Regions from separate parts of the Paenisporosarcina sp. P5_A11 genome, predicted to be linked through region 2. Evidence: predicted binding sites of a transcription regulator. Region 2 holds the regulator's gene; the other holds the start of a gene.
What was found. The regulator NrdR, encoded in region 2, represses ribonucleotide reductase genes. The targets are predictions, from matches to a motif close to AACACNATATATNGTGTT.
Positions count from the first base shown of each region.

Region 1: AC1DOS_RS13065 (vitamin B12-dependent ribonucleotide reductase) is a predicted target of NrdR. The motif match lies at 1,112-1,129, and genes of this name have one in related genera.

Region 1 covers NZ_JBFUKT010000098.1:152-4,347, reverse strand. Annotated here, with positions in the region: gene AC1DOS_RS13065 (vitamin B12-dependent ribonucleotide reductase) at 1-1,085, opposite strand, end outside; gene AC1DOS_RS13060 (lipoate--protein ligase family protein) at 1,258-2,094, opposite strand; gene AC1DOS_RS13055 (rhodanese-like domain-containing protein) at 2,383-2,763, shown strand; gene AC1DOS_RS13050 (AAA family ATPase) at 2,846-4,114, shown strand.
Region 2 covers NZ_JBFUKT010000015.1:13,744-23,328, reverse strand. Annotated here, with positions in the region: gene thrS (threonine--tRNA ligase) at 1-508, opposite strand, end outside; gene AC1DOS_RS04890 (ABC transporter ATP-binding protein) at 897-1,640, opposite strand; gene AC1DOS_RS04885 (ABC transporter permease) at 1,642-3,273, opposite strand; gene AC1DOS_RS04880 (Fe(3+) ABC transporter substrate-binding protein) at 3,345-4,433, opposite strand; gene dnaI (primosomal protein DnaI) at 4,804-5,745, opposite strand; gene AC1DOS_RS04870 (replication initiation and membrane attachment family protein) at 5,729-7,126, opposite strand; gene nrdR (transcriptional regulator NrdR) at 7,145-7,612, opposite strand; gene speD (adenosylmethionine decarboxylase) at 7,731-8,114, opposite strand; gene AC1DOS_RS04855 (glyceraldehyde-3-phosphate dehydrogenase) at 8,330-9,352, opposite strand; gene coaE (dephospho-CoA kinase) at 9,479-9,585, opposite strand, start outside.

The sequences.
Region 1 (4,196 bases), on a different contig from region 2:
TTTACACTGTAAGTACCGCCGTCTAGTAATTTTGTTTCGGCATCACGAATAATGCCATCACTGAATCCACCTAGTCCAGGAATTTTTTTATAATTGACTATTCCTTGATACATCGCTTCTTCTTGTTGCGTTAAAGGTTTAAAGTTGAGTTTATCTTTCGCAAGCTCTTTGATCGTTTCATCTTCTGTATTCTCTATTAAAAAGCGAAGAATTCTCGGATTTTGCATTTTTGAAATAATAAATTCGGCAATATCAGGATGCCAATCAGCAAGCATAATCATTTGAGCACCACGTCGGCTGCCACCTTGTTCAACAAGATGAGTTAACTTCGCTATATCGTCTAACCATGATACTGAACCAGATGATTTTCCGTTAACACCTTTTGCTAGTGTATTTCTGGGACGAAGTGTTGAGCCATTCGTTCCAACGCCTCCACCTCGACTCATAATTTCCATCACTTGTTTGCGATGATCAGAAATGCCTTCACGTGAATCTGGCACAAATGGCATAACGTAACAGTTAAAATAAGTTACATCTGTTCCTGCCCCTGCACCATAAAGAACTCGTCCAGCAGGAATAAATTTCATGGCTACCAATTGTTCATAAAACTTTTGGAACCATTCTTTTTTCTTTTCTTCAGTTGTTTCTACTGATGCTAAACCAGTTGCGTTACGTTTTGCAATTTGTTCATAATAAACTTCCAATGGTTTTTCAATTACATGAATAGAACGATTAACAATTCCAAGTTGTTGTTCTGTCGGATCATCAATAGCACTACGGTAATCTTCTTCAATTAACACTTTTGCTTTGTTCGCGTCTTTGTCAATTGAAACAATATAACCTAAGCCGCGGGCTGGGAATTTAGGATCTTCTTTCACTGTTAAAACTACGAAGTCTCCTGCTTTCAATGTTTCCTTCGCCATATCTTTAAAAGAATAGCGATCGATCATTACTAAGCGGGAAACCCCTTTATGCGTAAGTGTCATTTCTTGTGTAATTGGATGTACTTGAGGAAATAATGCTATGTCTTGATTTAAATTTTCAATGTTTAACTTACCTATTGTTTGTTTGGAAACTAGTACCATCTTCATTCCTCCTATTTATGCTTAAAAACACAATATGTAGTGTAGATAATTAAATATATTACTATATATTGATATTAAAATCAATTGAAGCGCATGTATGGTCGAACATACACACGCAACGTCTATAGGTATATTTTACTTATTTTATACCAAAAATAGCACTTTGTGCCCACTACTTACGGTATGTCCAATCGTCATGCGCGTAACGCCTTTTTTCTAAAGCTTCTACATATTCTATTTGTTCATTTGTAAGTGAATAAGGTTCAAGATTAACATCTAATCCCTCTTCAAATCCATTTTTAAACGCTGCTACACACTCATCCATAGTCGCAGGTATTTCACGTAAACGATTGATTGCTACTGCTTTTTCTGGTAACCCTCTTCGAACACGAGCTTTTACCGCTTCAGATGGATAATTAAATAAAGAGACGAGTTTGTCTTCATCTAAATCAAGTAAAATCGCCCCATGCTGTAGAATGACACCTTTTTGTCTAGTTTGTGCACTGCCAGCTACTTTTTTTCCTTCAACTACTAACTCATACCAGGAAGGAGCGTCAAAACAGACTGCGCTTCTTGGTTTTTTCAAATCAGTTTTCTTTTCATCTGTATCAGGTATTGAAAAGTAAGCATCAAGCCCAAGATTTTGGAAACCTATTAATAACCCTTCGCTTAATACTCGATATGCTTCGGTTACTGTCACTGGCATATTCGGATAATCTTCACTGACGATAATGCTATACGTTAATTCATGTTCATGTAGTACCCCTCGACCACCTGTTGGACGACGAACAAAACCTAAGTTATGCTTTTTAACTTCTTCCATATTAATTTCTTTCTTTACTTGTTGGAAGTAGCCAATCGATAATGTGGCTGGTGTCCATCCGTAAAAACGTACGATAGGAGGCAGGAGTCCTTCGCTATGCCAATCTAATAATGCTTCATCTAAAGCCATATTAAAAGATGGACGACAAGCACCGGAATTAATAAAATACCAAGTTGGTTTGGACATATAATTTCCTCCTCACAATGTTTTTCATCTTACCAAACCAAATGCCATGTGGCTACTAAATTATTTAAATAAACTATAAAGAAAATTCAAACAGTCGAGATCTTTCATACAAGATTTTTTCAATAATACATAAAACCATATTGTGTGTGTTATAGACATTCGAATAGATCATTATCTCTTTGTTCTATATAACTTGAACTTTAAAATCCATCTTTTAAGCTTTAAAAAGATGGGTTTTCTCACAAGAAAATAGTATAATAAAAACATAGAGAGAAAGGGGAAGTTGTTTTGACACTTATATATATTATTAGTGCTGCTTTATTAGCTTTAGTGGTCTATTTTTTAATTTCATCACTTCGATTGAAAAAAGCTGTTTCAGGTTTAACCCAAGAACAGTTTATTGAGGGATATCGTAAAGCACAACTCATAGACGTCCGTGAACCAAAAGAATTTGATGGCGGGCACATTCTAGGTGCGCGCAACATCCCATCTTCACAAATGCGCCAACGCTTCAAAGAAATTCGTTCAGATAAGCCTGTTTACTTGTACTGTCAAAATAGCGCAAGAAGTTCACGTACTGCTTTGTTTCTTAAGAAAAAAGGATATACGCAGATTTATCAATTACAAGGCGGTTTCCGTCAATGGACTGGTAAAATTAAAGCTAAATAATTTTCTGAAAAGTTCTTCCAATTGGAGGAACTTTTTTTCAACTTAATCGTTATAATTGAGTCATATTTTATGGGAGGCCTTTATGAAACCACTTACGCTTATATCACACCTTGAAGATACGAGACAAACTCTTCCCCATTACGAAGATCTTGCATTCGTATCCAAACGCATTATTGACAAGCTTGAACATAGGTTATCTGGACAATGGCAACATATATATATTGGTGAAACCATTTCGCAACTCGATACCAACGTCCTTGAAATGATGGAAAAAGGCCTCCTTGAGTACGAGTCTCTTAGTCATATATACGAGACACGAACTCTTGGAAAAATAGGCACAACTTCCGAGGATGCTAATGAAAGCCACTTAAAAGTAGTTAATACGTTTGAAAATCAACTTATTTATTTCCCTAATCATGAAGTTGCCCTAACAATTGTCACGTTTTACACCACCGATCATAGCTGGCCAGAGATGCATTGTTATGCCCAGTCTCCTGAAAAGGCTTTAGCCTTCTTACAAGATATTAACGAGAAATTAAGGCAAATGTTAATGCAGTCTGTTACATTTTTAGTGGATACGGAAGATGGCGTAAAGCGACGCAATTACGGTGAACATTCTGTTGTAAGTCGTGAGGATGTTATGCTTGAGGAGTCGGTGAAACAAGATATCTTCCGTTCAATTGATCAATTTTTCACAGCAGATGGCCAATTCTTTAAAGAATATGGATTGCCTTATAAGCGCGGTATTTTACTTTATGGTTCTCCGGGTAACGGAAAAACAACGTTAGTTAAGTCCATCACTGGCTCAACAAACGCACCCGTAGTGTATTGGCAGATTACTGAGTTTACTGGAAGTCATTCTATACAAGAAGTATTTGGCATCGTCACAAGACTAGCACCAGCCATTCTAGTCATTGAAGACATAGACTCTATGCCTGAATATACACGTTCTGTCTTTTTAAACACTCTAGATGGCACGCAATCTAGAGAAGGGTTATTTATTATAGGAACAACAAACTATCCCGAAAAAATCGATCCTGCGCTGATTAACCGTGCTGGACGTTTTGACCGAGCATATGAAATACCGGCTCCTTCCGCTCAAGTACGAGAACAGTATTTACGTAAACTTGATTTGAAGGACATCTTCTCACACCAACAAGTCAATGACATGGCACGCTTGACAAAAGGCTTATCGATTTCTCAATTAAATGAATTATATATGTCTGTTGCCTTAAACTGGCATTATGATGGTGAACTGGCTTTTGAAGAGCGCATAAAAGAACTTCAAAAACAAAATAAACGTTCAAAAAAGAATGACTGGGAAGACGAGGAAGGTTCAATCGGATTTTAATTAGGCTATGTAAAAGAATCTGTTTGAAATGAAAGAACAAAAGAAATGCATTTGCCCCTAGCATGCCACAAGTGGATAAATG
Region 2 (9,585 bases):
CTTGATCATCTTCAGCAATAGCTTCCAATAACTCAACTTTATATTCATCTTCTTTAAACTTATCAAATGCTTCAGAACGAGACACATTATGACGAACTATATCTATATTTTCATTAATGATTTTTTTCATTTCTTTTTCAATAACTAACAAATCTTCTTTTGTGATTGGTTCTGGTGAATCGATGTCGTAGTAGAATCCATTTTCAATAACTGGACCAACCCCTAATTTAACATCTTTAAATATGCGTTTAACAGCTTGGGCTAATAAATGAGCTGTACTATGACGTAACACTTCTAATGCTTCGTCTGATCCAGGCATAACAATGGCAATTTCTCCATCTTGTTCAAGTGGAGCTTTTAAGTCGACAAGTTGGTTATCTAATTTACCAGCCAATGCTTTTTTACGAAGTCCTGGACTAATTGATGCTGCTACGTCTTCAGTTGTTGTGCCTTTTGGAAACTCCTTTATCGCACCATCTGGAAACTTCAGTTGAATTGTCTCTGACATGTTGAACACTCCCTTTTTAGATGTAGTTCAAAAAATATTGAACCCTCAGTTTTACCATTTATTAAAAAAATGAACACAAAAAACCCCGTCCTATGAAAGGGACGAGGTTTGAGTTCGTGGTTCCACCCTTCTTCCTTCTCTTCAGTCCAGGACTAAAAAGATGAAGCTTTGAGCCGGCTAACGGGCCGTTACCGTCAACAGTTACATTAATTCGTTCACTGTTGCTGCTCCGAGGTGGTAAAAAGACTATCGTACTTAAGAAGCTTCCAGCCATGGCTTCTCTCTCTAAAAAGTCGTACAGACTATCGTTGTCCTCTTCTTGGCATTTCATTATTCTTATGTTGACATTCTACTCTTGCATGAAATTAAATGCAACAGAAAATTGAAATTAAACAGACATTAATTCACGTTCTTCGATCATAGGTGTTACTCGTGGGACCGGATGTGGATGAATACCAATCAAGTCACAAGGTCGTCCGATTAAGTCAATGCACCCATCCTTCAATTTAACAATACGATCAGCTAAAGCATGAGCATCATTTTCATCATGGGTAACGAAGATAGAAGTAATGTTTGCTTTCTTCAGGATTTCACGTAAGTCTTTGCGGATTTTCACTTGTAGTTCGGCATCCAGATTACTGAAAGGTTCATCAAGTAAAATTAAATGTGGATTCGGCGCAATTGCACGTGCTATAGCGACACGTTGCTGTTGACCACCACTTAGCTGGTGTGGATAGCGTTTTTCATAATCTTGAAGTTCAACTAGTTCCAAAACTTCTTGGAGTCGTTTTTTCTTGTCTGATTTTTTCAATTGAAATAACCCAAACAGAATATTTTCTCCAACCGTCATGTGTGGAAATAATGCATAGTCCTGAAATACCATGCCAATTCCTCGTTTTTCTGGTTGTAAAAATGTATTGCCATCAAATAACACTTCATCTTGTATCGTTAAGGAACCTTGTGTTGGTTTTTCAAGCCCAGCAAGAAGGCGTAAAATTGTACTTTTCCCGCTACCACTTCTGCCTAATATTGAAATCACTTCCCCTTTTTCAATATTCATTGAAAACTGGTCAAGTGCTGGTTTTCCTGTATTTGGATATGAGAAACAAACATTTTGAATGGATATAAACATGTCAATCCGGCTCCTTTTCAAGAAACTTATAGAAAACAACAATGGCAAGGGCACTAATACCGACAATTAATAACGAAGCTTGTGAAGCTTCCATAATTTTTTCATCACTTGCATATTGGAATGCTTTTGTAGAAAGAGTATCAAAATTAAACGGACGCAATATTAATGTTAACGGTATTTCTTTTAAGATATCAATGAAGACTAATATAAATCCGCTAATAATGGCACCTTTTAACATTGGAACATCAACTTTGAAAAATGTTTTCGTCACGCCTACACCTAAAAGTCTTGAAGCGTCACGGAAGTCAGTTCCTATTTTATCGTATCCAGATTCAATGGAATTATAACCTATCGCAAAGAATCTTATTATGTATGCAGAAATTAACATAATTAAACTTACACTTAATACCAGTGTTGTTGTAATACCTATCATTTGATACAAGGGTACTAAAAAGCGATCCAATGCGATAAATGCAGTGACAACGGCCACAGCTATTACCGCTCCTGGTATAGAATAACCAAGTATTGAAAGCTTGGGCAATAATTTCGCCACTTTCCCTTGTACCAAACGACTAAAGTTACCAACGATTAACGCGAAAATGATTATTGCTGTTGCACTTATTCCAGCAACTAAAACTGAATTTTTCACATAGGTTAAAAATTCATCCATCGGAATTGTTCCAAACGTTAAAATCATCCAATCAATCAATTGAGCGATTGGAATAAAGAAACCTAAGCTCAAAATCATCAATCCATAAGTAGTTGCGAGTCCTGCTTTCCATCCTTTTAGCTGAATAAGTGGTAGAGGTCGCACTTTTGTTGTGGAGTAGCTGTATTGACGTCTTCCACGTAATACTTTTTCAATAACTAAAATGAAGATGACAAACCCCATTAGGGATGCGGCAAGCTTAATTGATGATTCAATATCACCTAGTCCAAACCAAGTTTGAAAAATCGCCGTCGTAAATGTTTGAATGCCGAAATATTTGACGACACCATAATCATTTAGGACTTCAAGCACAACTAAACTTGCACCACCAATAATGGATACTCTTGAAATCGGAATAACGACCTGGAAAAATGTACGCCAAGGACCTTTCCCTAACATTCGAGCACTTTCAATGAGAGAAGCTGATTGTTGTGACAAGAAAACACGTGTAATTGTATAAACATACGGATATAAAAACATCGTATAAATAAATATTGCACCAGGCAAATTCATGATATCAAAATGGGCTGGATTCAGGACCATATCAAATTGATCTCTCAGTGTTGTTTGAATTACACCCGTGTAGTTAACAATGCCATGATAGGTATAAGCTCCGATAAATGGTGGAATTGATAAAGGTAAAATCAATGCCCATTTTAAGAAGCCGCGTAAAGGAAATTGATACTGAGTGATAAGCCACGCTAAACTTAATCCAATAGAGATTGTTAATATAGCAGTTGCACTAATTAGAATGAGAGACGTTCGTATAAAAGACCCTAGAACAAATTCTTTCATATGTGCCCAGTTTTCATTGGATGGTGAAAAAATTCCCGTAACTATCGTTATGTTCGGCAAAAACAATAGAATCATAATGATTGCAGCTGATACTGTCCAGCCATTTACATTTGCCAGTCTTCTTTGCACGTTTCAAACACCTCTTCTAATCCCAAGAAATCCCTTGTCACGAAAACTCGTAACAAGGGCATTTATATTATTTATTTCCAACCAACTTCATTAAAGATTAAAATTGATTTTGCATTGTTATCACCAAGAACTGATAATGAAATATCTTGTTCTTTAAATTCGCCCCATGATTTAAGTAATTCAGTTGCTTCAACTGATTCATTTACTGGGTATTCATAGTTTGCTTCTGCAAATGTACCTTGAGCTTCTGGAGCTGATAAGTACTCAAGAAGTTTAATTGCATTGTCTTTATTTTTAGACGTTTTTACAACACCAGCGCCACTTACGTTTACATGTGTGCCTGTTGTGTCTTGGTTCGGGAAGAAAATGCCTAAGCCTTCAGCCACTTTTACTTCTTCTGGATCTTCAGAGTTTAACATTTGACCAAAGTAGTACGTATTCATGATTGCTACGTCACCAACACCCGCTGCAATTGCTTTTGCTTGGTCTCTGTCTCCACCTTCAGGATCACGTGCAAAGTTTGATACAAGACCTGCAGCCCACTCTTTAGCTTTGTCTTCTCCGTTAATTTCGATGAAAGATGCTAACAAAGATTGATTATACACGTTTTCAGACCCACGAATCAAGACGCGACCTTTCCACTGATCTTCTGTTAGTGCTTCATACGTCGATAACTCTTCAGGTTTTACTGTTTCTTTATTGTAGATAATGACACGAGCACGTTTTGTTAAACCGTACCACATTTGATCTTTATCTTGGAAGTTAGCTGGAACTTGTTCGTCTAATTTGTCACTTGAGACAGCTTGCAATAACCCGTCATCTTTAGCACGGTATAAACGTCCTGCATCAGCAGTAAGGAATAAATCTGCTTCAGTAGCATCGCCTTCACGTTTAATACGTTCAAGTAATTCATCTGCTTCACCTTTAATGACGTTAACTTTAATGCCTGTTTCTTCTTCGAATTTCGCATAAAGCTCATCGTCTACATCATAATGACGTGCCGTATATAGGTTTACTTCTTTGCTTTCGTTTGTTTCTGTTGTTTCTTTTGTTTCTTTTGACTCCTTGTTCGATGTGGTCTTAGTGGTTGTTGTATCGTTGCCACAAGCTGATAAAACAAGTAGGGCAAAAGCTAAAACTAGAAATAATGCCTTTTTCACTGGATGTCTCTCCCTTTGATATGTATTAAATCGCAACTGAAAACGATTCTCAATCTCAATTATAAATGTGTTGTCGATATTGTCAATGATTCTTTGCACCATTGCTCATATTCGTACTATTCGGAATAATTAAAGTGCAAACTATACTTAGTTTCCTATTTGAATCTAGTGATGTGAAGTGCTCTTTAAGTTTATTGTTGCTCAATTTGATTTAATCCTATTCAAGATGCATTTATTCCCGCTAACAGAGGTTTTGTTCCCGTTCACAACCCTTTATTCCTTTTCAACAGAGTTTTATTCCCTTTCGTCCATTTTCTCCCACAAAAAAACAACCAGACTGCAATCGTCTGGTTGTTTTTTATGTTCCCTCTTATCCATCTCTTCTGTTTTTCCCACTTAAACGCATTGGTATGGTTATCGAACGGATTCTTTCCATAATACGAGCGGCTTTAACTAGCTCCCGCTCCCCTTTTCCGGAATATGCTAAGTGTTCTTCTAATCCATCATAATCAAAATTCGAAGTGATAAACGTAGGTAAATTCTCAGCCATTCGATAATGCAGTACCGTACCCAAAATTTCATCTCGAGTCCAAGTTGATAATGTTTCTGCTCCCAAATCATCAAGCATAAGAACAGGAGCTTTTTTAACATAATCGACTTTCTCTTGAAGTGATTGATCTTGTATGGCATGCTTCATTTCGCGTAAAAATTCCGGGACATAAACGAGAACAGTTTTAATTTTTTGTTCAGCGAGCTCATTGGCTAGCGCACCTAATACATAGGATTTGCCGACACCAAACTCTCCATAAATATAAAATCCTTTTGAAGGCAATTGTCCTGTTGTTTTAAGTTCTTCCATAAATGTGCTGGCAGCTGTTCCTAGATTAACTCGAGTATTGTGATCATAAGTAACAGTAGCAAGTCTTGCTTTCAACACATCTTTTGGCATGTGCATACTTGAAATCATTGCAGACACTTCACGACGCTCGTCCTCAACAATTTTTTGTCGACATCTGGCATAGTCAAGATCAATTAATCCACGAATAATTGTTAATTGAGGAACATAGCCCTTCATGATGTTTTCGCAGTTAGCTACGTTTTCGCATGTTTCACAATCATGATTTTGTGTTGTATACTCATATAATTTCCCGAGACCACGGTCAACCATCCCTTTGTTCACAACTTCTGCATTTTCTGCTAGAAATGCTTGAACTCCACGATTTTCTAGAATCTCTGATTTCATTTTTTCATATCGCTCTGTAAATGCATCTGCATTAACGACACGCTTTAAAGTATCACTTATTGGTTCCACTAGTTTTCGCCTGCCCCTCTTTTACACCGAGTTTCTCAAGCAACTGTTGTTTTTTGGTTTCCCAATCTTCGGTTACTTCATTCTCAACTGATTGTTTAGTTGAGCGAGTTTCTTTCGCTTTGTAAAACCACTCAGGCACTTTCTCATCACGCACATTTTTGCGTTTGTACGGTGTTGCTGTCTTCGCTGAATTTTGCCAATCCAGATATTGATCATGTTCTTTCCTAGATATCTCAATGGCCTGCTCAGCCGTTTGAATGTTTTCACGTTGCCAATGAGCTGCGATTTTGTGCACGTAATTCTTATTTAGTTTCATCTTGGCGCGAATTAATACGAATTGCAATAACACGTTGACGACTGCAGGTGGAAAACTATATTTAAAAATAAGCTCGTTGGCTAAGTCAACTTCCACTGGCATCGGTTCTTTACCATTAGATAAGTCACGCAACACTTCTAGAGGTGGTGTATCTTCTAAATATTTTATTAAGGATTGGTCTTTAGACAGCACTAAATTTTGTGTTTCGACTTTATTTTGTTGAGGTAGCTTTTGAGTAAGTCTAGGTGGCTTTGAAGAAATCGAAAGCTTGTAATAATCAGCTGCTGTTTTTTTCAATCGTTCTTCTGTAACACGGTTTTGATCATCTATAGCCATCATTAATACTTTTTGCATATCAATAGCATTTAATGAATACAAAAAAGCCACTTTCGCAATTAACTCTTTTACCGATAAAGTAAGAACACTTGAAGGAATCATTACCTCAGATAATCCAGATTTTAATAAATCGAAATCAAAATCCATTGAATAAAATGGTAATTTATTCGGTCGACTTGGTTGTTCCATTTGGTCTGGATCAAACACATGTCCAAGTTTTGTATAATCATGATTACTTTTAAAGACGTCTTGTAAATCTCTTGAGACGTTTTCATAGCCGCTTTGTTGAGCTTGTTTTTTCACAAATCTTTCTCTGACACGTATATACGCTTTTTCATGAATTACGCTATATAAGGAAGTTGCCAAAATCGGCTCGCTGAAAAACGAAGCGGCATCCAGCGGAGCAACTACTTCATATATAAACATGCGTTTGTCATGATCATCTTTTTTCCATGTTTTCATTAAACCAATCGCTTCGAGAGCTACACGTGCATCAAATATTTTTTTTAATGACATGTTCAAGACATCCATTAAATAATAATGTGATAATTGTTCCGAAATATGGCTCTCGGATTCTGCCCACAAAGTGCAGTATAGACTCATAGCATCAGAGCCAATGATTGGTTTGTACAACATTGTGACGAGTTGACGATCTGTATCAGCAAGTGGATAAGGCATTTGGATGATGAAGCTATCTACTGGTTGAAGTTCTTTAAATAAAAGTTGCATACAACATCCTGTTCCTTTCTACTTGTTTTCTGGATTTCTCTTTAATAAGTCTTTTAGTTCGTCAATAAACACATTGATGTCTTTAAATTGACGGTAAACTGACGCAAAACGTACATAAGCCACTTCATCAATTTTCGCTAACCGGTCCATGACCATTTCGCCAACATCTTCTGACTTCACTTCTGAGTTTCCTATGCGACGCAACTCTTTTTCAATTGAGAATACGACTCCCTCAAGCATATCAAGAGATACAGGACGCTTTTCACATGCACGAATAAGACCACGTATTACTTTCTCATGGCTAAACTCTTCTCGTGATCCATCTTTTTTAACTAGAATTAATGGCATTTCTTCTACTTTTTCAAATGTAGTAAAGCGAAATCCACAATCCTCACATTCTCTTCTTCTGCGTATTGCTTTATTGTCGTCAACTGGTCTAGAATCCACGACTCGTGTTCCGTTATATTGGCAAGCTGGACATCTCATATTTTAATCTCCTGGGTTAAGGCTTTCGTTAATGTTCTTATTATAACAAATATTATTCATAAAAATCGAAAAAGCAGAGGAATATCGTCCTCTGCTTACTCATTTAACAGTTTATGTGTTATGCATGTGCTGTTACGAGAGGTTTGCTCGCTGTAACAGGACCCATACCGCGTGGAATTTCTGTCATTTCACGCGTCTGTGATCCAAGTGCATCAGCAATATATTTAGCAGCAATTGTTGGATCTAAATCGCCACATGTATATACATCAATACTTGCGTAACCGTGTTCTGGGAAGCTGTGAATCGTTAAGTGTGATTCAGAAATAATCACGACTCCACTTACACCTTGTGGTGCAAATTTGTGGAATGCTACTTCACGTACTTCTGCTCCTGATTTAAGTGCTGCTTCAACAAATGTTCGTTCGATGAAATTCACATCGTTTAATTTGTCAAATTCGCACTCCCAAAGTTCTGCGATAACATGACGCCCCATTGTTTCCATGGTTCGTTTCCCCCTTTGATAAGTTATTATTTTTTGATGAATCATCAAAGTAGACTACCACGGGGGAAAGTTAGTCCAGAGAGGTCCTAACCCTTTAAGCAGTCAGTGTATATTTTAAAAGTACACGATTCACATTATATGATGTATTCAACAACATTGCAATAGATTACGAAAAAAATCCTTCCTGCTGTTAAAATAGCAGGAAGGATTCTTATTTATACGATTACTCTATCCTTTAGAGCTGCTCCAACTTTTTTCGTTAAATCAATTACACGAGCTGAATAACCCCATTCATTGTCATACCAAGCAAGGACTTTAACTTTACGTGATCCGATGACCATTGTCGTTAATCCATCCACAATTGCAGAGTGTGGATCAGAATTGAAATCAATAGATACAAGCGGTTCAGTTGTAAATCCAAGAATCCCTTTCATAGCACCTTTAGAAGCTTCAATAAATGCAGCGTTTACTTCTTCAACTGTTACATCTGTTTGAAGATCCACTACAAGATCAACTAGTGAAACATTAGGTGTTGGCACACGGAGTGAAAGACCGTGAAGTTTACCTTTTAACTCAGGTAACACTAATGACAGCGCTTTCGCAGCACCCGTAGATGTTGGAATTATTGATTGTGCACAAGCTCGTGCACGTCGTAAATCTTTATGTGGATTATCAAGATTCTTTTGATCATTCGTATACGCATGTACAGTTGTCATAAGACCATTTTCAATACCAAATGTATCATTCAATACTTTTGCTACCGGAGCTAGACAATTCGTCGTACAACTTGCATTAGATATGACATCATGTTTTTCAATATTCAATTGATCTTCATTTACACCCATTACAATTGTTATGTCTTCATTTTTTCCAGGTGCACTCAAAATTACTTTTTTAGCCCCTGCTTGTAAATGCAATGCTGCTTTTTCACGTTCATTAAATTTCCCAGTTGCTTCAATAACAATATCAATGTTCATTTCTTTCCAAGGCAACTTCAATGGATCGCGGTCACTTACCAATTGCACTCGTTTACCATTTACGATTAATGCATTTTTTTCAACTATAACATCAGCGGAAAACGTCCCGTGATTTGTGTCATACTTAATCAAATGTGCTAATGTTTCTGGTGGATATGTAGCATTAATTGCCACTACATTTATATCATTTTGAAGAATAGCTTGACGAAAAACCATACGACCTATGCGGCCAAAACCATTAATAGCGATAGAAGCTGGCATTAAAAATCCTCCTACAAGTATGTTCTACTTTTAGTCTTTATTCTTAAATTAGTATAACACATTTTAAATTAAGATAAACCTAAAGTTGGCAATATAGAAATGTTCTATTTTTCAGAAAGTGGGACATTATATGTCCCACTCAGTCAATATTCGTTCTAATTGTTCCTTTGATTGTTCAATAGTGCCGTTATTATAAATGACCGCATCGGCACCTTTTTCTTTTTCAGAAATTG